Regions from separate parts of the Echinicola jeungdonensis genome, predicted to be linked through region 1. Evidence: riboswitches for the same ligand, from Rfam matches in the RefSeq annotation. Region 1 holds a riboswitch; the other holds the start of a gene.
The links. Region 1 has a riboswitch for cobalamin ahead of QWY93_RS17065 (TonB-dependent receptor plug domain-containing protein). Riboswitches for the same ligand answer to the same signal wherever they lie in the genome.

Region 1 (7,367 bases):
TGAGGAGTAAGGGTAGATATCCAGTCTGATATCCTTCGTTGTACTTCTGATTTTAAACAGGTAGGGCAGAGGCATCCCTTTGATTTTTCCAAGGGGACAATAGGAGGAAAAGCACTGCACCAACAGGAGTCAGAACAAGTAAATTTTGTTTGGCAATGGGGGCAGTGCTTTTCCATTAATTAAAACTGATATTGGGCTCCCAAAGAAAAGGTCCTTCCTCTGGTGGTATATCCGTATATAGCGGTAAATTCTTCATCAATAAGGTTATTGATGGCCCCATATACCCTTAATTTATTTTCTAATAAAGTCCGTTGTATGTATAGGTCAACTAAACCAAAACCTTCCAATTCCATCTCCCCTTCACTGAAATCATAGAAGGTTCTTTTTCCTGTGAAATTGTATTTTAAGGAAAATTCAGTGTTTTCGATTGGCTGTGCATTCACCGTCCAACCCCATTTATTTTTGGGAACCCGGTAAAATGTGCTAGGTTTATCGGTATTTACATGGGCATAATGGCCAGACAGGTCCAAATACTTATTGGGTGTCCAAGAAAAGTCTGCTTCAAATCCTTCAACACTTCTTTCTGCTTCGGTATTTTGATATTGCCCACCGATATAGGAACCATCTTCATCGAATATGGAAACAAAATCAATAGGGCTGGTTTCATCTCTAGTAAAATGAACAAGGTTTAATGTAAACTCCTTTCCAACATATAAAGAAACTCCCTGTTCATAATTTAAAGACTCTTCGGGGTTGAGCATGTCATTCCCATATTGTGGAGAATTTATTTGGTACAGAGAGGGTGTGATATAAGAGGTGGAGATAGAAGCCAATACTTTTAACGATACCGATGAGGAAATAGGCACATAGTAGCTTGGGTTCACATTATAGATGAATTTGTGGTCATATTCGGAGTGGGTATTTACCCTGGCACCTGCATGAAGGTTAAAACCTGATTGAGCCTCATAGAAGAAAGAGGCATAGGGATCCACCAAAGTGAATTTATTGGATTTAAAATCAAGTTCCCCGGGTTGTTCATAGGAGAATTGCTGCAAATTAACACCCCATAGCCCTTTTAAGCCTGGCAAAATATTATGTTCCTGGGTGAGGTCTATTTGAAGGTTTCTTCCCTTGTACTCGGAGGGGAAATTACTGATAAATTCCCTTTCATTCAGGTTGTAAACAGACTTCAGGCTTACCTTACCTTTTGCATATTTATAGGAGGGTGTAATGCCAAACCTTAATTGGTTATTGATTTGTTGGAAATCCGCATCTGCAAAGGTTCCTTGATCATAATCGGCTTCCATGTCATCGTAGCCTGTAAAAAAATCCAGGTTGAATTTTTCTGAAAATTCATACCCTAATTTTAACAGGGCATTTTTACGGTCCAAACCATCTTTTCCAAAAGGGATAGTGGCCTGCTCATCGGAAGCGGAAGAAAAGCCTTCAGAGGTCAAAAAATTTCCAGAGACCAAATAGCTGAATTTATCCTTTTTGCCATTGAAGCTAAGGTTGCCATTATAAGTACCGAATGACCCAGCATTAAAATCAACACTTCCACCAAAAGGTTTGTTTCCTTTGCTTTCCTTGAGCTTGATGTTGATGACAGCTGCTGAAGCTCCAGTTCCGTATAGCGTACTAAGGCCGCCCTTTAATACCTCGATAGATTCTACTTGGTTTAGCGAAAGCAATCTAAGGTCATAAGTTGAGGAAATGTTTGAGGGATCATTAATGGGAAGGCCATCAATGAGGATCAGGGTGTTTTTGCTGCTTGCACCTCTTACAAAATAACTGATATTGGTTCCAGGAGAGCCAAAGTTACCATCCATTTGAATGCCGGGTACCTCATTTAGGATATCGGCTACAGATTTTCCTGCATTTCTTTCCAGGTCTTGCTGGGAAAGTTTGTAGATGGTTTTTCCAGATTTTTCTACCGGGATTTCAAACTTCGTCCCAATAACCACCACTTCATCAAGTTCGGTAGTATCCTGGGAAAATGAGTTTTGAGTTCCTAAAAGGAAAGTAATCAATAGGGCGGGTATAGCCCACTTTCTGCCTTTAATGGGCAGTTGAACAAATTGGGTGTTCATAGCGTTTAAAATTGGTTTTTAAGATTGTGGACACTATGAACTTTCTGGGGAAATGTAAAAGGGCCTTTACTTAATTAAAGGCTGACTCCATTGCTTTTCACCCGAAAGCTCTGAATTAAGTGGTAGAAATTGGCAGGTCTTCTGACTTACTTCACTTTGGATGACCTTCCCATGCGCCTAAGGCACACAGTGGTGCTGATTTTCCAAAGCTATGATGAAGCTTACAGCTGCGGGTACAGTTCCGGAATTTCACCGGATTCCCTTTTAAATCCCTTTTATGTAAAGGGATACCAAAAACTGGTGCAAAGATAAAGGAAAATATTTAATTCCTCATCAATTTTGTTCTTAGTTAGACTAAGCTTTTAAAGTTATAACAATGGGTGGAAGTAAGGAATTCAAATGGAAATAAGTTGAGGTTTAGGGGGAAGAAAAAGGTGTGGAATTTTTATTTCCACACCTTTTTGCAGGAATAAATTTTTAAGATTCAAGTATATTTTCGATTTTAACCAATTCCTCTTCGGTGAATTGAATATTGTTTAAACAAGCAATGGAATCTTCCAATTGACTGGTTTTACTGGCACCGATTAATACTGAGGTCACCCTTTCATCCTTTAATAACCAAGCTAATGCCATTTGGGCAAGGCTTTGCTCCCTTTCCTTGGCCAGCTCATTAAGTGATTTGATTTTGGAAAGGTTGTCCTCGGTAATTTGGTCTGTTTTTAGGAAACCGTGTGATTTGGCAGCCCTGGAGTCTTCTGGAATTCCATGAAGATATTTATTGGTCAACATGCCTTGAGCAAGGGGGGAAAAAGGAATGCAGCCCACTTTTTCTTTGCCCAAGAGGTCCATTAAGCCATTTTCCACCCAACGTACAAACATGGAGTATTTGGGCTGGTGGATTAAGCAGGGAGTTCCCAGGTCCTTAAGGATTTTAAAAGCTTTTGCTGCTTCCTCTTTCTTATAATTGGAGAGGCCCACATAAAGGGCTTTTCCTTGTTGGACGATTTGGTGCAATGCCCCCATGGTTTCTTCTAAAGGAGTTTCAGGGTCTGGACGGTGATGATAAAAAATATCAACATAGTCCAGTCCCAGTCTATTAAGGCTTTGGTCCAGGCTTGAAATCAGGTATTTTTTGGAGCCCCAATCCCCATATGGGCCTTCCCACATATAATAACCTGCCTTGGAGGAAATAACCATTTGGTCCCGAAGGCCATGGAAGTCTGTTTTCAATATTTTTCCGAAATTTTCTTCAGCGGAACCGGGAGGTGGCCCATAATTATTGGCCAAATCAAAATGCGTAATTCCAGCATCAAATGCCGTACGCAAAAGTTTTCTGGAATTTTCAATACTGTCCACATCCCCGAAATTGTGCCAAAGGCCTAAGGAGAGGGCAGATAGTTTCAGGCCGCTATTTCCACAGCGCCGGTAAATCATATTTTGGTAACGTTTTGGGTTAGGTTGATAGGTTTGCATATTATCAATTATCTATTAATACAAAACCATGAATATAGGTATTTAATTAGGTTATTCATTCCAAGTGAGAATAAAAGGCGGCTGAAATGTAATTTCTTAAATGGATTTGGGTAGGAGGGCAATGAAAAAATTCTTTCAGGTTTTTCCCTTGATCAGAAGAAATTATTCAACAAAAAAATATCTAAGGAGTTGATGATGAATTATGAAATCCTGAAAATATATTTTAAAGAACAAAAAAAATAGGATAAAATAATTATTAGTACTTGACATCAATGATTTTTTTTCAGAACTTATCTTTCCGTTTTCGCTAAAAAACTTTTGATTAACGTAAGGCGGGTAAATCATCTGTTGAACTTTAAATTAAGGTAATGATGATCAATGAGAAGCTACTATCCCCCCACGATTTGCCGTTTTTTTGGCAAGAGATTAATTACGACCGACTTTATGATATTTTTCAATTTATACCGGTTATGGAAAAAGAATTTGACCGGGTAGAAAGGATAATTGGAAAAGAATTGACCTTGGAAGCGGCCTATTTTTATTATGATTTTTATGACTTGGCTCATGAACTTAAACATGAGATAAAAGCATTGGATTTAAAATTGTCAATGGATCATAATGCTTGCCTGGAAAAATTAAGGTATGGACAAGACCTGTATCAAGAAATGGATCGCTTAAGTTTATGCAAATTACTTTTAGCAGCCGTGGTCATTGACCAGTATAATCATGGATTTTTTGAAAGAAAAATGAAGGACAAAACCATCGTTAGGTTGTTAAAAGCACTCCAACTTTCTTTTCGTTGATTTTTTTATCAAACTTGGTGAAAAGGTTCAGGAATTTTTCCTGAACCTTTTTTTATTAAATCAGGGCTAAACCAAGGGAACGGCGTTTTTTAATAAATAACATGTAAAATAAACCAAAAAAATTGCTTTTTATAAACTCAGTTACTACATTGTCCTTTCTATCGAACTACCAAGTTTTGAGTGATGTCTGGGCTCCCTCACCGGGGGAATATGAAAAGCAAAATCAGTTTTAAGATTTATAGAAGTTAAATATTTTTCCTTTCAGATTTTTTACAAAGGATATCAAAAAGTCACCAAAATAAAAAACTCATATTATCAACCTAAAAAGTTTTGTTATGTGGATACGATCTATACACGGAGCTATTTCGGTGGTCCATGCGACTCAAAGTCCCGACCACCTATTTATCAAGGCTAAAAATAAAGCCGAACTTTCCCGCTTATTCGATGAACATAGGATCATGGTCGATGAGGGAGATCAACTTAAATATGGTATTTCTATTTGCAAACAGGAATTTGCAGATACTTTGATTAAGATGATCAAGGAAATAGATTATTATGATTTCAATCTTGAAATTCTAAAATTAAATTCTCACCTAAATAGTTCTATGGCATAATTTTACGCTTTAAAAACATGTATTATTTATTTCCCTGTCAATAAATAATGCCAGGGAATGGTTTTAGCTATACTGGATTTAAATTCCATTATAATAGAAACAATACTATATTTTTTCCCGTCAAATATTTCAATTCATCCCTAAAATTGAATGAAATGATTTTTAAATGGAATTTTTTCCCCTGGATGGTAATTTCATTTTTATTGATTTTGATAGGGGTGAATGCCTGTCAGGGGCAGTTACTGGGAGAGGAAGGGAGTCAGGTACCTTCTCATAAAATTTGGGATGAGCTGTTGAACAAATATGTCCACAAAAATGGGATTGTGGATTATGAAAATTTTCAACAGGACTCAATCTTGCTTGGGGACTACTTAAACCTGGTCAGTCAAAATCCACCTGACCGAAACCAATGGTCCAGGGAAGAGCAATTGGCTTATTGGATCAATGCTTATAATGCCTTTACCGTTAAATTGATTTTGGATCATTACCCTATTGAAAGTATTAAAGATTTACATCCCTTTCCTTACATACCAGGAATAAATTCGGTTTGGCACTTGGAATTTTTTGAAATCGGAGGTAAACCTGCCAGTTTAGACCAAATAGAACATAAAATCCTGAGAAAGGAGTTTGAAGAGCCCAGGATCCATTTTGCTATTAATTGTGCCTCTTATTCTTGTCCACCATTAAGGCCAGAAGCATACCAGGCTGGTAAATTGGATATGCAATTGGAACATCAAGGCCTTTTATTCATCAATAACCCTAAGTGGAATATTATTGATAGGGAAGATGTAAAGCTTTCAAGTATATTCAAATGGTTTAAAGAGGACTTTACTAAAAACAAAAGTCTAAAAGAATTTGTAAACCAGTATTCCGAAAACAAAATTAAGAAAAGCCAAAATATTTCTTTTTTGGATTATGATTGGAGCTTAAATGATCATTAAAGGCTGTTTCCTGATTTTTTTAAACCTTATTTTTCCATGATATTAATTCTATTTCCATGAATTGCTTAAATTCCTAGTTTAATTCAATAAACTAATCTCCTAATTCCGCAAAACTAAAATGGAGAAGGAAAACAAAAATATTGTAATTATCGGAAATGGGATTTCAGGGATTACCTGTGCAAGGAATATTCGTAAAATGGATACAAAGGCCAGGATTCAGGTTATTTCCGGAGAAACCCCTTATTTTTTCAGTCGTACGGCATTGATGTACATTTTTATGGGGCATATGAAATTTGAAAATACCAAACCCTATGAAGATTGGTTTTGGGATAAAAACCGGATAGAATTGATTCATGACTGGGTACAATCCGTGGACTTTCAGCTAAAGAAATTACAGTTGAAAAACAGCCCTAAATTGGAATATGATGTACTCGTACTAGCCACTGGCTCAGTTCCCAAAACATTTGGATGGCCTGGGCAAGACTTGGATGGAGTTCAAGGTTTGTATTCCAAGCAAGATTTGGATATAATGGAAGAAAATGCCCAAAGGACTAAGGAAGCAGTGATAGTAGGAGGTGGGCTGATAGGGATAGAAATGGCGGAAATGTTGAATAGCCGATCTATTTCAGTAACCATTTTGGTCAGGGAAAAGGGTTTTTGGGGAAATATGTTGTCCCTGGAAGAATCCCAATTAATAGAACGGCAAATCAGGAATCATCATATAAAAATAAAAACAGCCACCCAGTTAAAGGCAATTAATCCGGATGAAAAAGGAAGGGTAACTTCTGTGGAAACCGATAAGGGAGAAAAAATCCCATGTCAGTTTGTTGGATTGGCAACTGGTGTCAGGCCTAATGTAGACTGGTTGAAAGGCAGTGGCCTGGAATTAAACCAGGGTATATTAGTAGATGAATTTTTCCAGACTAACAAGGATGGCGTATATGCAATTGGAGATTGTGTAGAATTCAATGATTCTCCAGGAAAAGATGGAAGGCGTTTGGAGCAGGTTTGGTACACAGGGAGGATACATGGGGAAATTTTAGCTTATAACCTTACCCATTCTCCCAAATCATATCAACCAGGACCATGGTTTAATTCTGCAAAATTTTTAGATATGGAGTTCCAAAATTATGGGTGGATTCCAAACAAGGCTGTTGAGGGGATGAAATCCTTTTATTGGGAACACCCAAATGGAAGGATGGCTTTCAAGGCCGTTTTTGATCAGAACGATTTTCTAAAGGGAATCAATGCTTTTGGCCTTAGGTTGAGTCATAATTATTTTGATAAGGCTTTAAAGGAAAACTGGACCATAGACCAAACCATGGCAGGGATATTTAAAGCAGACTTTACTCCGGAGTTTACTGGAAATATTCTAAAGGACATTTTAGATGCTTATAATCTTCAATTCCAAAAATCCATCATGCCCCAAAAGAAAAAAAGAATCTG
Region 2 (7,367 bases), on a different contig from region 1:
CACCTTGGTCTACAATGAAAAAACGGGTGAGGTAGAACAAGAGTTTATGAGCCTTGCAGGAACGGTGAGAAACTGTGCGGGAGGGGTTACTCCCTGGAATTCATGGTTGACTTGTGAGGAATCAGTTGTGAAGGCAGGTGATTACAGTGGAAATCTGGAAAAAGATCACGGATTTGTCTTTGAGGTACTGGCCAAAAGAGACGGGAAGTTACAAAATGCGATTCCCATAAAAGAAATGGGAAGGTTTAACCACGAGGCGGTGGCAGTTGATCCCAGAACCGGAATAGTATTTTTGACGAGGACCGGGGTGATGGCTTGTTTTACCGCTATATTCCCCATGTTCCAGGGAAATTATACCAAGGAGGGAAACTTCAAGCCCTTTGCCTTTCCTGGGGAAAAGGAAGGGATACCCGGAATTGGAAAGGGCAACAAGAGGGTTTTTTCCAGTTGGAAAACCTCAAAGCATCTATTGGATTGACCTGGAGGATATTGGTTCCCTCATGATGATTTGAGGTACAGGGGGTATGGAAAAGGGGCTGCAAGGTTTGCTCGTGGTGAGGGGATTTGGTTTGGGGAGAACGAGCTGTATTTTGCTTGTACTAATGGAGGAGAAATAGGGGCAGGACAGGTTTTTAAGTATATTCCAGGGGAAAATGAAGGAAAAGAGAATGAATATAAAACGCCCGGTTCATTAGAGCTTTTTGCAGAACCCAATGATAGGGATTTATTAAAGAATTGTGATAATGTGGCCATTGCACCTTGGGAGATTTATTGCTTTGCGAGGACCATCCCCACCCATTTGTGGTTGGGATTACACCGGAGGGTAGGTTTTATAAACTGGCCGAGAATATTGGGTTTGAATCAGAATTTGCTGGAGGGGTGTTTTCCCTTCCGGGCAAACATATTTTGTCAATATCCAAGATGCAGGCATCACCCTGGCAATAACAGGACCCTGGAGGAATTTGAGATGAGGTTTTGGTGAGAATTTAAAAAAAAGGGTCCATCAATTCCCCTAATTATCACTAATTATTCTTGAGTGAACTGATTGGATTAATTTTATTTTACGCTGAATACTAAAATGAATATCTGCTTTTCCAGAAGGAATTTAGGAAGTAGGAAATCATTTAAATTAATTCCAGGTAACCCATTTTGATCCATGGAATGGATACCTTTGGAAAAGGGAGTTTATGATCTGCGGTGAAAAATTCAAATTTGATGCTTTTTTTGGAATTACAAATGCTGGGCTTTCAAATTCCTCAATGCAAATGAGGAATTTTTGGGTTGCTTTCAGCATCCGGCCTTAAGCTTTTGGCAAAAGAAATAAACCATTTTTCCATCATGAAGATTTTCAATCCAGCTTTCAATATGGAGAAGTTTAATGATCAATAGGGGTGGGCTTTTTATTTTCATCAATTGCTACCAGGGTGAAAGTGCCGCTAATGGCTTTTTCTCTACCCTCCTCATACATTTTTTCAATAAATATGTCCACTTGGACTTTTAAACTGGTCCGGCCAATATGGATGATATGCCCCACCAATTCGATAATGGTTCCTGCGGGAATGGGGACGGTAAAATCAATTTTATCACTTCGTACGGTAACCATTTTTTGTCTGCTGAACCGGGTGGCTGCGATAAAGGCAACCTCATCCATCAGGTGCATAGCCGTGCCACCAAACAAAGTATCATAATGGTTGATGGTATTGGGGAAAACAGCTTTAAATATTCGGGTTTCTGCGTTTTTAATTTTTTGGTCTAAATCGGTCATATTTCGTTTTCAAGTGCCAGAAAATGGGTGATTTTCCCTTTTGGATCTTCCAATGGAATGATAGTGATTTCGCAAAGGTAAGGTTCTCCATTCTTTTTATAATTAATCAATTGGGAAGAAAATGGTTTTCCTTCATTGATTTTTTTTCTTATTTGGGTTTTTGCTTTATAAGAAGAATCCTTTCCCTGTAAAAAAGAAGGGTTTTTACCAATTGCTTCAAAGACATGATAATCCGTCATTTTTTCAAAGCCTGGACTTGCCCAAAGGATGGTTTCCTGCCTATCGGTAAGTACTAAAGCATCAAACCTTTGATTTAGGAAATTCAAATCTGTTGACCAACTGAATGATTTTTGAAAAAACTTAAAGTGTGAGATAGGGATTCAAGACTTTGGTTTGCAATGCTTGGGTATAATTGGCAGGCAATGATGTCCCAACAGTGAAGAGGAACGGAGGAGGCTTTTTTGGATGGCTTTGAAAAAATTGTCATTGCAAATAGAAATTATACCGGGCAAGTAATTAACCTGCCCGGTGGGGTAATTGTTTAATTTTCGATACCAGCAACTGTGGTTTTTCTAAGTGCTTTAGCAGCTTGTACCATGCGCTCCAAAGCTGGCTCAGTTTCTTTCCATCCTCTGGTTTTAAGGCCACAGTCAGGGTTGACCCAAAGCTGTTCCTCCGGTAATACGGATTTAGCTTTTTCTAGCAATTCAACCATTTCCTCTTTGGAAGGTATCCTTGGAGAGTGGATGTCATAAACCCCTGGACCAATTTCATTGGGGTATTGGAACTCAGCAAAAGCATCTAATAACTCCATTTGAGACCTGGAACATTCGATGGTAATGACATCAGCATCCATGCCAGCAATATGTTTGATGATATCATTAAACTCTGAATAGCACATGTGTGTATGGATTTGGGTTTGTCCTCCACCACTGATGCAGAGATTCGGAAACATTCTACAGCCCAGTCCAGATAGGCTTCCCAGTCGGACTGCCTTAAGGGCAAACCTTCCCTTAGGGCAGGTTCATCAATTTGGATGATCTTGATGCCTTCTTTTTCCAAATCAGCCACCTCTTCTCTGATAGCCAGGGCAATTTGCTGACAAGTGGTTGATCTGGGCTGGTCATTTCGGACAAAGGACCATTGCAAAATGGTTACCGGCCCTGTGAGCATTCCTTTTACATTTTTTCTGTCAGGGATTGGGCAAAAGAAGTCCAACCAACGGTCATAGGCTCAGGACGGGAAACGTCTCCATAAATAATGGGAGGTTTAACGCAGCGGGAACCATAACTTTGGACCCAGCCATTTTGGGTGAAGACAAAGCCTTCCAATTGCTCCCCGAAATATTCAACCATATCATTTCTTTCAAACTCCCCATGAACCAAAACATCCAATCCAATTCCTTCCTGCCAACGTATTGCCATTTCGGTTTCACTTTTGATCAGCTCATCATATTGATTTTGAGTCAATTTCCCCTTTTTCTTTAGAGCTCGCCATTGCCTTACCTCCTTGGTTTGAGGAAAGGAACCAATGGTTGTGGTTGGGAAAAGTGGAAGGTTCAGGTTTGGGGTTTGAAGTTTTCTCCTTTCTCCAAAAGGCTTATTCCTCGTGCTATGGCCTGGTGTAAGGCTGCTTACAGCCTGTCCCACCTCTTGTTTATGGATGATGGAAGAGGTTTTTTTAGATTGGATAGCTTTTTGATTTTCCTCCAATAATTGTTGGTTTCCGGCAAACCGGAATCCAAAGCTAGTTGCTTCAAGCTTGCAATTTCACCGACTTTTTGCTTGGCAAAAGCCAACCATTGTTGGATCTCAGCCGTCAACCCTGAGCCAGATTTTTCCTCCTCCAAGTCACAGGGTGAATGAAGCAAAGAGCAACTGGAAGCTATCAATAGGCGGTTTTCACTTTTCTTGCCTTTGGCCAATTCAAGTAATTCCAAAGAAGCTTTGAAATCATTTTTCCAGATATTCCTTCCATCTACCAATCCTAAAGAAAGGCTTAGGTTTTGCGGAAGTTTATCCAATGTCTTTTCAAGTTGTTTTGGAGCCCGGACCAAATCCAAATGCAGGCCACAAACTGGCAATTCACAAGCCAGGTCCAAATTTTCATCCAGGCCGCCAAAATAAGTGGTCAAAAGGATTTTAAGGTTCGGACAAGCTTTGCGGATGGTTTTGTATGTATATTCAAAAGCTTCCTTTTCTTCCTGATCCAGATCCATGGCAAGAAAAGGTTCATCCAATTGTACCCAGGTAGCGTTTGATTCCTCCAGTTTTTTGAGGATGTCCAAATAAACAGGGACAAGGTTTTTGATCAGCTCAATTCGCTTAAAACCTTTTTCCTTTTCTTTACCCAATAGGAGGTAGGAGACCGGTCCAAGGATGACAGGTTTGGTGATGATACCCTGTCTTTTTGCCTCTTTGAACTCATCCAGGATTTTTGTGGAGAAGAGTTTAAAGGGCTGATTCTTTTTAAATTCAGGAACGATATAATGGTAATTGGTATCGAACCATTTGGTCATTTCCATGGCAATGATATCAAGGCCATTTTTCTGATAGCCCCGGGCCATGGCAAAATAAAGGTCCAGTTCAGGTTTTTTCTGGTCAGTTACAATCTCATGGTATCTTTCAGGAATAGCACCAACGGTAAAGGACATGTCCAAAACCTGATCGTAGAAGGAAAAATCATTGGAAGGGATCAGGTCAATGCCTGCTTCCTGTTGGATTTTCCAATTTTCTTCCCGGATGTTTGCACCGGTTTCCTGGAGTTCACGAAGGGTTGATTTTCCGGCCCAGTAAGCTTCACTGGCCTTTTTGAGTTGTCTTTTGCTACCAATCCGCGGGTAGCCAAGATTGTGCGTTAGCATAATTTTAAACTTTTAACGTGATAAATAGGTCAAAAGCCTTTAGCTAAACTTCACAATGCCCTGCGGATAAGAAGTGGAGGTGAAAAACAGGATATACTTTTTCCTTAGGCACACGAGTCCCATAATTTTTTGGAAAAAGCATCCTACTTGACAGGGCTTCAAATCGCGAAAGCATTGTCATTTCAATATAGGCAGGTCTCCTGGCTTGTAACATTTTTACCGTCCTTCCCACCCCGATGGTTATCGGGACAGTGGACCACTAAGGGTAAAAACTTTTCCATTACTTACAGTTGCGCGACAGCCCGTGATTTTCACACGGTTCCCTATTCACCCTGACCTTGGTCAAGGACCTATATTGGAAGATGAAGAAATCAAGTAAAGAACTTTGGGCTGCAAATATAGGGAATTCGGTTAAAGTAATTGGTTGTTGGGTAAATTAGTTATTGGTTTTCCTCTATATCAATGCTGATTGCAATAACCCTTTTATTATTTAAGGCCATATTTTAGGACTTGAACTGAAATGTGGGTTTGAATTTCTTACTTTTTGATTTGAAAATCATTAATTTCTAATAGATTTCTAGGTATACATTTGTAATGGAAAATCAAGTTCATACAGAATGGGAAAGCACCAGACAAACCAAGCAAAAGATATTTTTGAAAGGCTGAGGTCAGGGGAAGTGATTTCCATGGATGACCCGGATTACGGGAAGATTAGGAAGGCAGTTAATGAGACCATCAAGCTTTCTGTGAAACTGAATTCAGCTTGTAATATCCAGGAAATTCGGTCATGGCTCTCCGAGATCATAGGAAGCCCAATTGATGAAAGTACCACATTGTTTACGCCATTTTATACCAATGTTGGAAAAAATATAAAGCTGGGGAAAAATGTGTTTATCAACCATGCCTGCAGCTTTTTGGATTTAGGGGTATAACTATTGAAGATGAAGTGATGCTTGGCCCACGGGTGAATATAAGCTCCGAAAACCATCCAGTGGAGATTGCCTCCCGAAAGACCATGGTTCCTGCAGAAGTGATAATAAAAAGGAATGTCTGGGTCGGTGCCATTGCTACCATCCTTCCCAGGGTTACCATTGGTGAAAACTCGGTAGTAGCTGCAGGTGCGGTGGTAACAAAAGATGTGCCCTCAAACTGTTTTGTGGCAGGTGTTCCTGCAAAGGTTATTAAGAAAATAGGTCAATAAATTTCTTATATTATGAAAAATATCAATCTGTTATTAGTATTCTCAGCTTTGGTTCTCCAGGGGTGTCAAGGACAAGATTCATCCGAAACAGAACAAAAAGATTTGGAAGCCATTTTCCCTAAAGGGAAGTTAGGACCTTCTGAGTATTTTACTGGCAAAGCCTACAATTATGGCCTTGTGCCCAATGATTCAACTTATACCACTTTGGTGGGAAATGTTTTTTTTGAACCAGGGGCAAGAAGCAACTGGCATACCCATCCTGGAGGCCAAATCCTTATTATTACTGATGGTGTAGGCTATCACCAAATCGAAGGGGAGCCCATTCAGGTAATGAAAAAAGGGGATATAGTAAAATGCCCTCCCAATACCCGTCATTGGCATGGTGCAAGTCCTGATACCGGTTTACAGCAAATGTATATTGTTCCAAATACTGAGAAAGGCATAGTAGAATGGATGGAGCCGGTGACTGATGAAGAGTACAATGTTGGTGAATAAATGATCCCTTTCCTGGTTTAAATGTAATCGGTAATAGGTTTGGCTTTTAAAGCTCATTTTTATACGTTGATGGGGATACCCCCATGTATTTTTTAAATAACCTCGAAAAATAAAGTGGATCCTGAAAGTTCAGTTCGTAGCTGATTTCTTTTACAGACATGTTAGTTAGATTGAAAAGCTCACAAGCTTTTTGGACTTTTAATAAATTGAAAAAATGGATCAGTGATTGGCCGGTCTTTTTTTTGAAAAGTGAAAAAATGGTGGAGGAAGACTTATTAAACGTACGTGAAATTTCCTCAATGGTCACCGTGTCGTAAATATGTTGGTTCAAATAGTCAATGATTTCATTGACTAAATCTTCGTTGGAAGACTGAACCTTTTTGTTTGACTTAATAGAATAATAAATAAAGGAACCTAGGGTTTTATGAAGCAACATGCTCGAATACTCGAATATTTCCTCCGAAATACCATTTTTAAAAAGGTCAATCATGTATTCAAACTCTGCAATCCGGTTTTTCTCAAAAGGGATAATGATGGGTTGGTTATTATTCTGTTTTCTGAACCTTTGAAAAATTTCCTTCGCATTTACACCTGTAAAATGAACCCAGAAAATGGACCAAGGATTTTTCTCATCCGAAAAATAGGCGTGATTCTGCTTTGACTCGATGATGTAAAAAGAATTGGGAGTTAGCTGAAAACTGGATTGATTAATTTTGATGGTTCCCTTTCCTTCAATACAATAAATTAAAATGTACTCAGGGCAACCCTGTGGTCTTTTCCGGAAGTGATGAAGCGCTTTTGGAAAATAACCAATATCAGTTAAGTATAAGTTTTTAGTAAGTTCTCTTTTTGAATAATCTGTTAACAGTCTTCTTGGGATTACATTGATTTTTTCTCCTTTAAAACCGGTTTTTAGTGTTGGCTTATTTTTCATATAACAGTATAGGGTGATTGTAGTGCTAATATAATCATATTTTTATTTTTAAAAATTTGTGCTTTTGTCCATGTGTAAAATATCATTGTCCATTTACCTCCTGCCTTAT

Region 2: another riboswitch for cobalamin. It lies ahead of QWY93_RS20015 (hypothetical protein); the one in region 1 lies ahead of QWY93_RS17065 (TonB-dependent receptor plug domain-containing protein).

Annotation. Positions count from the first base shown of each region.
Region 1 covers NZ_JAUFQT010000002.1:872,688-880,054, reverse strand. Annotated here, with positions in the region: gene QWY93_RS17065 (TonB-dependent receptor plug domain-containing protein) at 180-2,090, opposite strand; cobalamin riboswitch at 2,205-2,400, opposite strand; gene mgrA (L-glyceraldehyde 3-phosphate reductase) at 2,568-3,563, opposite strand; gene QWY93_RS17055 (hypothetical protein) at 4,034-4,366, shown strand; gene QWY93_RS17050 (hypothetical protein) at 4,702-4,980, shown strand; gene QWY93_RS17045 (DUF547 domain-containing protein) at 5,166-5,921, shown strand; gene QWY93_RS17040 (NAD(P)/FAD-dependent oxidoreductase) at 6,040-7,367, shown strand, end outside.
Region 2 covers NZ_JAUFQT010000001.1:3,217,162-3,224,528, reverse strand. Annotated here, with positions in the region: gene QWY93_RS13440 (alkaline phosphatase PhoX) at 1-478, shown strand, start outside; gene QWY93_RS13435 (alkaline phosphatase PhoX) at 509-982, shown strand; gene QWY93_RS13430 (acyl-CoA thioesterase) at 1,376-1,765, opposite strand; gene QWY93_RS13425 (PAS domain-containing protein) at 1,762-2,091, opposite strand; gene QWY93_RS20025 (hypothetical protein) at 2,307-2,666, opposite strand; partial or broken gene QWY93_RS20020 (hypothetical protein) at 2,567-3,414, opposite strand; gene QWY93_RS20015 (hypothetical protein) at 3,399-4,628, opposite strand; cobalamin riboswitch at 4,802-4,997, opposite strand; gene QWY93_RS19705 (LbetaH domain-containing protein) at 5,246-5,560, shown strand; gene QWY93_RS19700 (acyltransferase) at 5,593-5,829, shown strand; gene QWY93_RS13410 (cupin domain-containing protein) at 5,842-6,324, shown strand; gene QWY93_RS13405 (AraC family transcriptional regulator) at 6,371-7,258, opposite strand.